3 linked regions of the Heyndrickxia acidicola genome follow. The protein of the gene in region 1 interacts with the protein of each later gene in a pairwise test. Links are inferred from orthologs where the notes say so. Each region holds a gene or a part of one and is shown on either strand. Other genes may lie near its edges. The genes, in order: groL, A5N88_RS13060 and grpE.

Region 1 (4,281 bases):
AATAACGACTAATGGCAGGCTTTCAATTAATGCCAGGATCCTATCTGTATTTTCAGAAGCTGCATTTACACCAATTAAATGCTCAATAATGGCTCCTGCATATTGGGCGGCAAATGCCATGAATATCCCGCCAACCGCCCATAATAATGACTGGCCAATGGGCATAGGGCTGATTCTCTCCTCCTGATTGCGTATCGACTTTTTGTAAAGAGGAAGAATAATAATCAATGCGGCAATAAAACTAATGACAATCCAGCTGGGAAGGGCGATATGTGCCATTTGTGCTTTTGATTCATGAAAAACATAGATTCCTAAAGCGGCAACAACCGGTATTCCGATAATGCCTGAAAGCTGCATAACAATATATGTGATTAAAATATAAATGTACTCTTTTTTCACGTCATGTATCCTTTCCTGTAGCTTGTAATGTATATGGAAAAGAGTTCATTCGGATCTCATGTAAAAACCAGAACACTGTCCATTCTACTATTGTACAGCAATCTATTCAAATGAGAAGGCTGGCGCAAAACTCCGTTATATTTTATGAGAAATGTATTGCTGATATGTATAAGGATAAAAAGGATACATAAACTTTGATGGTGCCTGTGTTTTCGTAAGGTTCTTTTCGTAAACTATGTTACTATTTGACACAAAAATGATTGAAAATCCAAATTCAGTATTAATGCTTTTGAATAACCTTCGAAAAGATGCCGCGAAGATAGTCCGCATACGGAAAGTTTCTTTGTACATAAAGCACCAATCTATGCGAAAACAGTCTTTTGTAAAATTATTAAAAAATTTAGGTTTACAGACTTGCAAAATGTGAGTGAATTAATTATTATAATAATTGTGTTAGCACTCAGAGATGTCGAGTGCTAATAAAGAAAATTTACATACTATTTTTGAGGAGGTTGTTTCACTTGTTAAAACCACTAGGTGATCGCGTCGTAATTGAATTAGTAGAATCAGAAGAAAAAACTGCTAGCGGTATTGTTCTGCCTGACTCTGCAAAAGAAAAACCACAAGAAGGCAAAGTAGTGGCTGTAGGTACTGGACGTGTTTTAGATAGCGGTGAGCGTGTTGCGCTGGAGGTATCTGAAGGCGATCGAATCATCTTCTCTAAATATGCTGGTACAGAAGTGAAATACCAAGGCACAGAATACTTAATCCTTCGTGAAAGTGACATTTTAGCTGTACTAGGCTAATCTGGTTTGTTTATAAAGCATAACTAAATCATTAGAATTACGAGGAGGTAAAGTTAAAATGGCAAAAGAAATTAAATTCAGCGAAGAAGCTCGTCGTGCGATGCTTCGCGGTGTAGATAAATTGGCAGATGCAGTAAAAGTAACATTAGGACCTAAAGGACGTAACGTCGTTCTTGAGAAAAAATTCGGTTCTCCGCTTATCACAAATGATGGTGTAACGATTGCTAAAGAAATCGAATTAGAAGATGCATTTGAAAACATGGGTGCTAAATTAGTATCTGAAGTAGCAAGCAAAACAAATGATGTTGCCGGTGACGGAACAACAACTGCAACTGTTCTTGCCCAAGCAATGATTCGTGAAGGCTTGAAAAACGTAACAGCTGGCGCAAACCCTGTCGGCATCCGTAAAGGGATTGAAAAAGCTGTAACAACTGCTGTTGAAGAGCTTAAAGCAATCTCTAAGCCAATCGAAAACAAAGAATCAATTGCACAGGTTGCTGCAATCTCAGCTGCTGATGAAGAAGTTGGCCAACTGATTGCAGAAGCGATGGAACGTGTTGGCAACGACGGCGTTATTACAATTGAAGAATCAAAAGGCTTCTCTACAGAACTTGATGTAGTAGAAGGTATGCAATTTGACCGCGGCTATGCTTCTCCATACATGGTGACAGATTCTGATAAGATGGAAGCGGTTCTTGATAACCCTTATATCTTAATTACAGACAAAAAGATCTCAAGCATTCAAGAAATCCTGCCTGTACTTGAGCAAGTCGTTCAACAAGGCAAGCCATTGCTTTTGATTGCAGAAGATGTTGAAGGTGAAGCACTTGCAACTCTAGTTGTGAACAAGCTTCGCGGAACATTCAATGCTGTAGCAGTTAAAGCTCCTGGATTCGGTGACCGCCGTAAAGCTATGCTTGAAGACATCGCTGTTCTAACTGGCGGTGAAGTAATTACTGAAGAATTAGGACTTGATCTTAAATCCGCTACAATCGATTCTTTAGGCCGTGCAGCTAAAGTAGTTGTTACGAAAGAAAACACAACGATTGTTGAAGGTGCTGGAGATTCTGCAAACATTTCAGCCCGCGTAAACCAAATCCGTGTTCAATTAGAAGAAACTACTTCTGAATTTGACCGTGAAAAATTACAAGAGCGTCTTGCTAAGCTTGCAGGCGGCGTTGCAGTGATAAAAGTAGGTGCTGCAACTGAAACAGAATTAAAAGAGCGCAAGCTTCGCATTGAAGATGCTTTAAACTCAACACGTGCAGCTGTTGAAGAAGGTATCGTTTCCGGCGGAGGAACTGCTTTTGTTAACGTTTATAACAAAGTTGCTTCCATTGCTGCAGAGGGCGATGTGCAAACTGGTATTAACATCGTACTTCGTTCATTAGAAGAGCCTGTGCGCCAAATTGCACACAACGCTGGTCTTGAAGGATCTGTTATCGTAGATCGTCTTAAGAAAGAAGAAGCAGGCGTTGGTTTCAATGCAGCTAACGGCGAGTGGGTAAACATGATCGAAGCTGGTATCGTGGATCCTACTAAGGTTTCTCGTTCTGCACTTCAAAATGCAGCCTCAGTAGCAGCGATGCTATTAACAACTGAAGCAGTTGTAGCTGACAAACCTGAAGAAAACGGCGGCATGCCTGATATGAGCGGCATGGGCGGAATGGGCGGCATGGGTGGAATGATGTAATTCTTCCCTGAGGCCTACAGGTTTTAGGTGAAAATAAAAGCAGGTATGTTCGTAGAGGCCTATCATTTTTATGAATGATAGGCCTCTTTTTTGATGATAAAAGAAGAATGTATATTAGAGCTTCGTTAAAGGACGCTGTTGTTCTTTACTGTAAAATGAGATGGAAAACGAGCAGTTATCAACATAAGAAGCTTTAAAAACCATATGAAAAATCCACGGTCTTATTCGTGCTATCAGGCGGCTTCCGTATAATAAAAAAGAACATCCAGTGCTCCCCGGAGAATATGGGAACGCTGGATGTTCTTTAGGTTCTCTATTTAGTTGACAAAAACCTTCAAATGGCTTTCTTCAAATATTTACCAGAACCATTCAATTGATTCTGTATCTTAAATCGTATAATTGATTTTTTATCGGTATAACTTCTCCAGAATGAAAACAGGAAAATCGATATTAGAGCAATTTGAGGAGAAAATAAAGGTTCATCAAAAATGCCAGTTAAAATACATACCGGTAATGCAAACATAAAATACTCATCTAATGGTTTTATTTTACGGATAAATAATAATAGGTATTTGTAAAAGTTTACGATTAAAAGAAGGAAAAATGGTACACCGCCTACAATTCCATATTCCGTTATAGCCCCCAAATACATATCGTGCGAATGCGGAATATCTGAGAGTGAGTGCGGAATCTTTTTATACGTAAGCTGCAATAGCTTCGTAAATTCTTGCTGGAATCCCAGTGGAGTCGTTCCGAAAACCGGGTGAAGCTTCCATAATTTAAAGCTGAATTCCCATATTTGTTTTCTGTTATTCATTGAGTGATCCACTAATGCACTTCTCGGCATCAAGTTAAACAGCCGCTTAAATTGGAGCAGTGATACAATCGCAATCATCATAAAAGCAGTTTTATTCAGCCTTATTAAAAAGAGCATATATAGAAGGCACATGACTGCAAATCCGGAACGTGATCCTGTATCGAAAATCCCGAAAGAAAGAATAAATAAAATGGGAAGATGCCAAATAATCGATAATGATTGTTTTTTTCGTATAGCAATCAACGTTTCCGCAAGTAAAAAAGCTAAAGAAAGTAACAGCAGATACATATTGAAATTCGGATTATAAAAACAACCGGTAAGTCGTGTATTGTCTTGTGTAGCTGTATCACCAAATAAAACAGTACCAGTCAGCATCCCTGCAAAATTAGAAAAATGTATCCATTTTGTAGCCCATCCAATAAAACAGCTGTACAGCCCGCCAAAGATGATTAGCCAGCGATATTGTTTGAAAGAAACCTTAGATTCTTTTGAAAGAGTTTTTACATAGAGGCCCCAATATCCGATAATCATGATACTTACGAGTATATATGATATATTCTTCAGCA
Region 2 (4,206 bases), 270 kb from region 1 along the record:
CAGGATATACAGGTCAGGCTTAATCGCCTTTACTTCTTTACGGAAATCACGCCAGAAGGCATGGTCCACTTCGTTTGCTACATCCAAACGCCAGCCGTCGATATTAAATTCTCTTACCCAATAACGTCCTACCTCTAATAAATACTCACGGACATCTGGATTTTCGGTATTTAATTTTGGCATAAAAGGAGTGAAGGCAAAGGTATCGTAATTTGGTCTTGGCTCAGTAACAAGCGGAAACTCATGAATATGGAACCAATTTTTATAGACTGACTTCTCTCCGTTCTTTAAAACATCCTGGAACTGAGGGAAATAAAAGCCGCTATGATTAAAGACGGCATCAAGCATCACCTTTATGCCGTTTTGGTGGCAGACCTCGATGAGTTTTTTTAAGGTTTCTTTACTTCCGAATTGGGGATCGATTTCCATATAATCAATCGTATCGTATTTATGATTTGAATACGCCTTGAATATAGGAGTAAAGTAAATACCGCTGATGCCTAATTCTTTTAGGTAATCAATATGGTCAATGACGCCCTCCATATCTCCGCCAAAGAAATTGTTGGGCGCTGGTTCCTCGCTTCCCCAAGGCAAAGCGCCGTCAGGGTCGTTGTCTTTATTGCCATTGGCAAACCTTTCAGGAAATATTTGATACCATACCGTATTTTTTACCCAGTCAGGAGCCCGAAAGATATCAGCATCATTCATAAAAGGAAAACAGAAGTAATAAGCTGTATCATCTACTGGTGCTTCCGTGTAATAGCCTTTTTCTGTATATACAGCTGATTCTGCACCATCATCTAAAATGAAGCCGTACCTAAGGCGCTTGAAAGGAGGCTTCAAAGAAATGAACCAGTAATCAAACAGCTGATCACTGCCGCTTTTCTTCATGGAAGCTTCAGCCGTTATCCATTTTCCGTCTACCCAATTATATGGATCCCCATGGATAAGGCTGACTTTCTTAATATCTCCTTTTTGAGTGCGAATTTGAATGTGAAGCTCTCCATTTGTGCAAACGTATGCATAATTGTCTTTAGGTCTATGATAAATTGCCTCTTTTAACAAACTCGTCATTCTCCTTCCAAAATCATGATTATTTTAAGAGTATTTGAGTATATTTTGAAAGTCAATAAAATAATTTAAATATGAAAGGGTTTGCAAAAAAACATCTGAAAATAATTTTTGTAAATTTTTTAAAAAAAGTAGTTGTAAATTCCTATAAACCATTTATAATTAACTCTAGTTGCGCAATCGTTTTCACAAATGTAAGCGTTCTTTTATGTAAGCGGTTAAGCGCTGCGAAATTCTATTATTATTTAAAAGGTGGGGGAAAAATGAAAAAGACACTATCGGTTTTTGCGATGGCTGTTGTGATAGCCGGTGCTCTTGCTGCATGTGGACCAACAAATAACTCAAGCAGCAATAATACTAGCTCAAAAGGCACTACTGCTTCTAAACCTGCTAAATTAGTAGTCTGGGAAGATCAAAAAAAATCAGGCTGGCTTCAAAAAGTAGCAGCAGATTTCAAAAAGAAGTACGGCATTACAGTTGAATACAAAGAAGTTGAAATGGCAACGAAAATGGGTCAGCAATTGCGTTTAGACGGTCCTGCAGGAAAAGGTCCGGATATCGTAACTCTTCCTCATGACCAAATCGGCCAAGTCGTTACAGAAGGGCTAATTGCTCCGCTTAACGTAGATCAAAGTGTAGTAAATAGATTCTCTAAATCATCTATTGCTGCAGAAACTTATAAAGGAAAGCTATACGGCCTTCCTAAGTCAACGGAAACACCGGTATTTGTTTATAACAAAGATCTAATGAAGACGCCTCCTAAAACAATGGAGGATCTGTATAACTTCTCTAAAGGCTTTACCAAAAACGGAAATTACGGTTTCCTTGCTCTTTTTGACAACTACTACTTTGCACATGGAATCATGGCCAGCATGGGTTCATATGTATTCAAAAACAACAATGGCACGCTTGACCCGAATGACCTTGGCTTAAATAATGCCGGAGCTATTCAAGGTGCTAATTACATGGCTAAATGGTATAAAGAAGGCTTATTCCCTAGAGGAATCATTGGTGCTAACGGTGGATCTACTGTCGATGGACTTTTCACACAAGGTAAAGTAGCTTCCGTTATGAACGGTCCTTGGGCATTCCAGCCATACACATCTGCAGGAATCAAAATTGGCATGACAGCTATGCCTACGCTTAATGGACAACACATTAAAACATTCATGGGTGTTAAAGGATGGCATGTATCTGCATTCTCTAAGAACCAAGAATGGGCTACAAAGCTTGTTGACTTCATGACATCTGATGAAAATGCTAAATATCGCTTCACACAAACACAAGAGGTTCCACCAAACGTTGCTCTTTTAAATGATCCTGTTATTAAAGATAACGAAGGTGCAAAAGCTGTAGCAGAACAATCACAATATGCTGAACCAATGCCAAATATCCCTGAAACTGCACAAGTTTGGACTCCAATGGGTAATGCATTGCAAACAGTTGTAACTGGCAAAGCGGATGCTAAAACAGCTCTAGATAACGCTGTTAAACAAATTAAAGATCAAATTAAGTCTACGAAGTAATCTAATGAAGCAGCAGTATCTAAGAGATGCTGCTGCTTCTAAAATAGTTCAAAGGCTTTATGAGGAAGAAATGTTTTTTTCTTCATAAAGCCTTTGAGCTTACTATATGCAATCAAGAAAGGGGCGGCTTAGGATGCTTGAGACAGCACCACTATCCTACTCAACCAGCCATCGTAAAAAAGCACTTATTCTATCCATTATTCCAGGCTTAGGCCAGCTTTATAATAAACAGATATTTAAAGGAATTGCTTTTCTAGTATTAAGCGCAGCGTTCATCTATGTCTTTGGCAATCTGCTGAACATGGGTCTATGGGGTCTCGTGACTTTGGGAACCGAATTACCCCGGGATAACTCAGTTTACTTATTAGTAGAAGGAATTCTTGCAGTGATTGTTATTTTATTCGGCCTCGGATTTTATTCCTTCAATCTGCGGGATGCCTATAAAACAGGCTTGAAACGCGACCTGAATGAACCGGTTTCCTCATTAAAGGAACAATATCATAATCTTACGCAAAGCGGTTTCCCTTATTTAATCATGTCACCAGGATTCTTGCTTCTCGTATTTGTGGTTATTTTCCCGCTTATTTTCGTTATCCTTCTTGCTTTTACAAATTATGATTTATACCACTCACCGCCTGCAAATCTATTTAAATGGGTTGGCCTTAATAACTTTACTTCCATTTTTACAGTGGATATCTGGCGCCAAACCTTCTTCTCTGTTTTAGCTTGGACAATTGTTTGGACTTTTGTTGCTACAACATGCCAGGTTGCTTTGGGCATTTTTCTTGCTATCGTTGTAAACCAAAAGGATATTAAAGGAAAAGCCATCATCCGTACAATTTTCATCCTGCCATGGGCCGTTCCTTCATTCGTTTCTATTCTGGTATTCGCCGGCATGTTTAATGAGTCGTTTGGAACCATTAACGAAAATATACTTGCATTCTTTGGTATTCATGGTCTTCCATGGATGACAAATCCTTTTTATACAAAGGTTGCATTGATACTGATTCAAAGCTGGCTGGGATTCCCGTTCATTTTTGCAATGACAACAGGGGTGCTTCAATCAATTCCTGGAGAGCTTTATGAAGCAGCTACAGTGGATGGTGCATCCAGGTTTCAACAGTTTAGAAACATTACATTGCCGCTGGTCTTAATTGCAACAGCGCCTGTTTTAATTACTCAATACACATTTAATTTTAATAACTTCAGTATTATTTACTTGTTTAACGGCGGCGGTCCTGCTGTATCCGGCCAGAACGCTGGAGGCACAGATATTTTAATCTCCTGGATATACCAGCTGACAATGAACTCTGCTGAATATTCAAAAGCAGCAACACTTACACTTCTTTTATCGATTATCGTTGTAGGTGTAGCACTTTGGCAGTTTAGAAGAACGAAATCATTCCAAGAAGAGGATATGATGTAATATGGATATGAAAAGACAGAAAGTCATCAGACTAACACTCAGTTACCTTGTACTCTTGGCTATGTGTATAATTGTGCTTTATCCGCTTGCGTGGATTATAGGCTCATCCTTTAATCCCGGTCAAAGCTTATCCGGGTCCAGCATCTTTCCGAAGCATCCGACGCTTGCGCATTACGCAGAGCT
Region 3 (4,039 bases), 2.8 Mb from region 1 along the record:
TCTTTAATTTGCAAAGAAAAGGAAAACTATCTTTGCCAACGGAAGATTCAGAGGCCAATATGTACAGTCTTCTAATGAACGAAATGGAGAAAGCTGGTTATCATCAATACGAAATTAGTAATTTTGCCAAGCCTGGGTTTGAAAGTCGGCATAATTTGGTGTATTGGAATAATGAGGAATATTTCGGTTTTGGAGCAGGCGCCCATGGCTATATTAATGGTGTAAGGGGATCAAACTACGGCCCGTTGAAAAAATACATGGATCCGTTGAAGAACTGGGAGCTTCCGGTTCAAGAAGAGCATCTTTTGACCAAAAAAGAAAAAATGGAAGAAGAGCTGTTTCTTGGCCTGAGAAAAAATGAAGGTGTCAGCATGACCCGTTTCAAAGAAAAATTTAATGAGCAGCTTATTACCATTTTTAACAACCCGATTCAAGATCTGAATGGCAGGGGATTAATTGAAATTAGTGGAGATCGAGTGCGATTGTCAAAAAAAGGCCGTTTTCTGGGAAATGAAGTGTTTGAAGCCTTTTTAATTGTTTAGGCTTCTCTTAAAATAACTTTATTGCGGGTTCAAAGCATCAAGCCGGCCACTACTAATAATTATGACCTTTTCATAATGGGAGAAGACATAATGAGCATCGTGTCTCTGTATAAGATTAATGTAATCCTATGTGGATTTGAGGGGACGGTAGGAGCGTGTGACGAGGAGGCTTCCTGCAGCCTGCGGAAAGCGAGTGCATACAGTGTAAATCAACCAACATGAAGGAAAGAGCGCAAACAGTGTCACAGTAAATTCCTGTGTTGATGTAAAGGCGAAATTGATTGAGCGAATGTTCGAGACTCCTGCGGGAAAAACCGGTAAAGGGGAGACCCCGCAGGAGCAGGCTGCAGGGAAGCTTTCAGACCGCCTGTGGAAAGCGTGCCTGCAGCAGACATCAACTGGTATGATGAACAGAGTCATTGATTATGGAATTGGCTAATTCATATGTAAAATCATTGACATCAACAGCCGATTTTGATAATTTATTAGTATCATTAGCACTCGGCTTTGATGAGTGCTAACAGAGGTGATGAACGTTGTTAACAGATCGCCAGCTTCTTGTATTGAAGGTAATCATTGACGATTTTATCCGATCTGCGCAACCTGTCGGCTCCAGGACCCTTTCTAAAAAAGATGAAATTTCCTTCAGCTCTGCTACCATACGAAATGAAATGGCGGATTTGGAGGATATGGGTTTTATTGAAAAGACTCATACTTCCTCAGGAAGAATACCTTCTGAGAAAGGGTACAGATATTATGTCGATAACATTTTATCTCCGCAAAAGCTCGACAAGCAAATCATTTCACAAATTCATTCTATTTTCATTGACCGGATTTATGAAATGGAAAAGCTGGTGCAAAAATCAGCGCAAATTTTATCGGAATTAACGAATTATACTGCTATCCTATTAGGGCCTGCAGTAAAAGAAAATAAATTAAAAAGGCTGCAAATTGTTCCTTTAAATCAGGAAACAGCGGTGGCCATCATCATTACGGACACCGGTCACGTAGAGAACCGGATGTTTACTCTTCCGCACGGCTTTAATTTAGGAGACTTGGAAAAGCTGGTGAATATATTAAATGCAAAGCTGGCTGATGTCCCTATTAATGAGCTGCGAGATAAAATCTATAAAGAAGTTGTTCAAATCCTGAGGGCTCATATTGAGAATTATGATGCAATGCTTCATTCTTTCTCTGATGCATTGAACGTCCATCAGCACGAAAAGATTTTCTTTGGCGGAAAAAGCAATATTTTAAACCAGCCTGAATTCAATGATATTCACAAGATTCGCTCTTTAATGGAAATGATTGAAGGGGAAAAAGGAGTTTATGAGTTATTTAAGCATACTCCTGCAGGCATTCATGTTAAAATTGGAAAAGAAAATCAATTGTCTGAGATGGAAGACTGCAGTATCATTACTGCGACCTATTCCATCGGACAAGAACCTGTAGGCACAATTGCCTTACTGGGACCGATTAGAATGGAATATTCACGGGTTATCAGCATTGTTGATTTTTTAAGTCATGATATGTCCAGAGCTTTGACAAGATTGTATCAAGGCTAAACATTGTGGACATATTGAGTATAGAAAATTAATACTGGAAACCATTGTGCAGCAATTAATGGTTTCTAGTGTTTTCCCATGCACAAACACATGAACTTTAAAAACAGAGCTGAATGATTCCTTTAAAGGGGGTGAAAACAATGGCAGATGAGCAAAAACAAATGGAAGATCAAGAAACCATTCATCAGGAAACTGAAGAAAAAGAAGCGGCAGAGGCTATTTTTGCTGAAGGGACACCTGAAGCTGAAACAGAGGCTGCTGATGATATAAAGCAATCTGAGCAATTGGCTGAATTACAGGCTAAGCTTGATGAGAGTGAAGACCGCTATATACGTCTTCGTGCTGATTTTGACAATTTCCGCCGCCGGATGCAATTGGACCGTGAAGCGAGTGAAAAATATAGAGCACAAGCCTTAATTACAAATCTTTTACCAGCCATTGATAATTTTGAGCGTGCCATGCAGATTACTCCTGATAACGAGCAGACAAAACAATTGCTCCAGGGAGTAGAAATGGTTTATAAAAGCATTCAGGAAGCTCTTAAACAAGAAGGCATTGAAATAATTGAGTCAGTGGGAAAAGAATTTGATCCTTATTATCACCAGGCCATTATGCAGGTTGAGGATGAGAGCTATGGATCAAATGTAGTAGTGGAAGAATTCCAAAAAGGCTACATTCTGAAAGACCGCGTCATTCGTCCTTCCATGGTGAAGGTAAATCAATAATTCTAGAAAACTACATATTCGTAAGGGAGGCAATTGAACATGAGCAAAATTATCGGGATTGACTTAGGTACAACAAACTCATGTGTATCTGTTCTGGAAGGCGGAGAGCCAAAAGTTATTCCAAATCCAGAAGGCAACAGAACAACACCTTCTGTTGTTGCGTTTAAAAATGGCGAGCGCCAGGTTGGTGAGGTAGCAAAACGTCAGGCAATTACAAATCCTAACACTATCATTTCTATTAAACGTTATATGGGTACAGACCATAAAACTACTGTTGAGGGAAAAGATTATACTCCACAGGAAATTTCTGCAATGATCCTTCAGTATCTAAAGTCTTTTGCAGAAGACTACCTTGGAGAAACAGTTGAAAAAGCTGTTATTACAGTTCCAGCTTACTTCAATGATTCACAGCGCCAGGCTACTAAAGATGCCGGACGTATTGCCGGTTTGGAAGTTGAACGTATTATCAATGAGCCTACTGCAGCAGCATTAGCATACGGTCTTGATAAAATGGATGAAGACCAAACCATTCTTGTTTATGACCTTGGCGGCGGTACATTTGACGTATCTATCCTTGAATTGGGAGACGGCGTATTCGAAGTTCGCGCTACTGCTGGTGACAATAAACTTGGCGGTGACGACTTTGACCAGGTTATTATTGATTATTTAGTACAGGAGTTTAAAAAAGAAAATGGCATTGACCTTTCAAAAGATAAAATGGCATTACAGCGCTTAAAGGATGCAGCAGAAAAGGCGAAAAAGGATCTTTCCGGTGTTACTTCAACACAAGTTTCACTGCCATTCATTACAGCAGGAGAAGCAGGTCCGCTTCATTTAGAAGTAACTCTTTCCCGTGCGAAATTTGAAGAACTTTCTGCAGAACTTGTTGAGCGTACAATGGGGCCGACACGCCAGGCATTAAAGGATGCAGGCTTATCAGCTAATGAAATAGATAAAGTTATCCTTGTTGGGGGTTCTACACGTATCCCTGCTGTTCAGGAAGCCATCCGTAAAGCACTTGGCAAAGAGCCGCACAAAGGTGTAAACCCTGATGAAGTTGTGGCAATGGGTGCTGCAATCCAGGGCGGTGTGTTGACTGGTGATGTGAAAGATGTTGTTCTTCTGGACGTAACACCACTTTCTTTAGGAATTGAAACAATGGGCGGAGTTGCAACAAAGCTTATTGAACGCAATACAACAATTCCAA

What was found.
Region 2: the proteins of groL (region 1) and A5N88_RS13060 interact in binary tests that used the Escherichia coli proteins (3 or more experiments, as listed by UniProt). The link is inferred for Heyndrickxia acidicola from one-to-one orthologs.
Region 3: the proteins of groL (region 1) and grpE interact in binary tests that used the Escherichia coli proteins (3 or more experiments, as listed by UniProt). The link is inferred for Heyndrickxia acidicola from one-to-one orthologs.

What each region holds. Positions count from the first base shown.
Region 1 is NZ_KV440953.1:3,046,408-3,050,688, reverse strand. What follows is about bases 609-3,580. They hold groL (chaperonin GroEL), read left to right. Parts: upstream 609-1,263; coding sequence 1,264-2,898; downstream 2,899-3,580. Other genes in these bases: A5N88_RS14190 (O-antigen ligase family protein), read right to left, coding at 3,233-3,580; groES (co-chaperone GroES), read left to right, coding at 921-1,205. In the rest of the region: A5N88_RS14205 (CPBP family intramembrane glutamic endopeptidase), read right to left, coding at 1-399; more of A5N88_RS14190, read right to left, coding at 3,581-4,281.
Region 2 is NZ_KV440953.1:2,779,848-2,784,053, reverse strand. What follows is about bases 569-3,465. They hold A5N88_RS13060 (extracellular solute-binding protein), read left to right. Parts: upstream 569-1,334; coding sequence 1,335-2,597; downstream 2,598-3,465. Other genes in these bases: A5N88_RS13055 (carbohydrate ABC transporter permease), read left to right, coding at 2,731-3,465; A5N88_RS13065 (glycoside hydrolase family 13 protein), read right to left, coding at 569-1,065. Also shown: more of A5N88_RS13065, read right to left, coding at 1-568; more of A5N88_RS13055, read left to right, coding at 3,466-4,023; A5N88_RS13050 (sugar ABC transporter permease), read left to right, coding at 4,025-4,206. UniProt on the Escherichia coli protein: Part of the ABC transporter complex MalEFGK involved in maltose/maltodextrin import. Binds maltose and higher maltodextrins such as maltotriose.
Region 3 is NZ_KV440953.1:286,180-290,218, forward strand. Bases 1,310-4,039 are described here. They hold grpE (nucleotide exchange factor GrpE), read left to right. Parts: upstream 1,310-2,247; coding sequence 2,248-2,832; downstream 2,833-4,039. Other genes in these bases: hrcA (heat-inducible transcriptional repressor HrcA), read left to right, coding at 1,310-2,107; dnaK (molecular chaperone DnaK), read left to right, coding at 2,872-4,039. Outside these bases: radical SAM family heme chaperone HemW, read left to right, coding at 1-542; A5N88_RS26035 (hypothetical protein), read left to right, coding at 633-764; A5N88_RS24625 (hypothetical protein), read left to right, coding at 820-981; more of hrcA, read left to right, coding at 1,079-1,309. UniProt on the Escherichia coli protein: Participates actively in the response to hyperosmotic and heat shock by preventing the aggregation of stress-denatured proteins, in association with DnaK and GrpE. It is the nucleotide exchange factor for DnaK and may function as a thermosensor.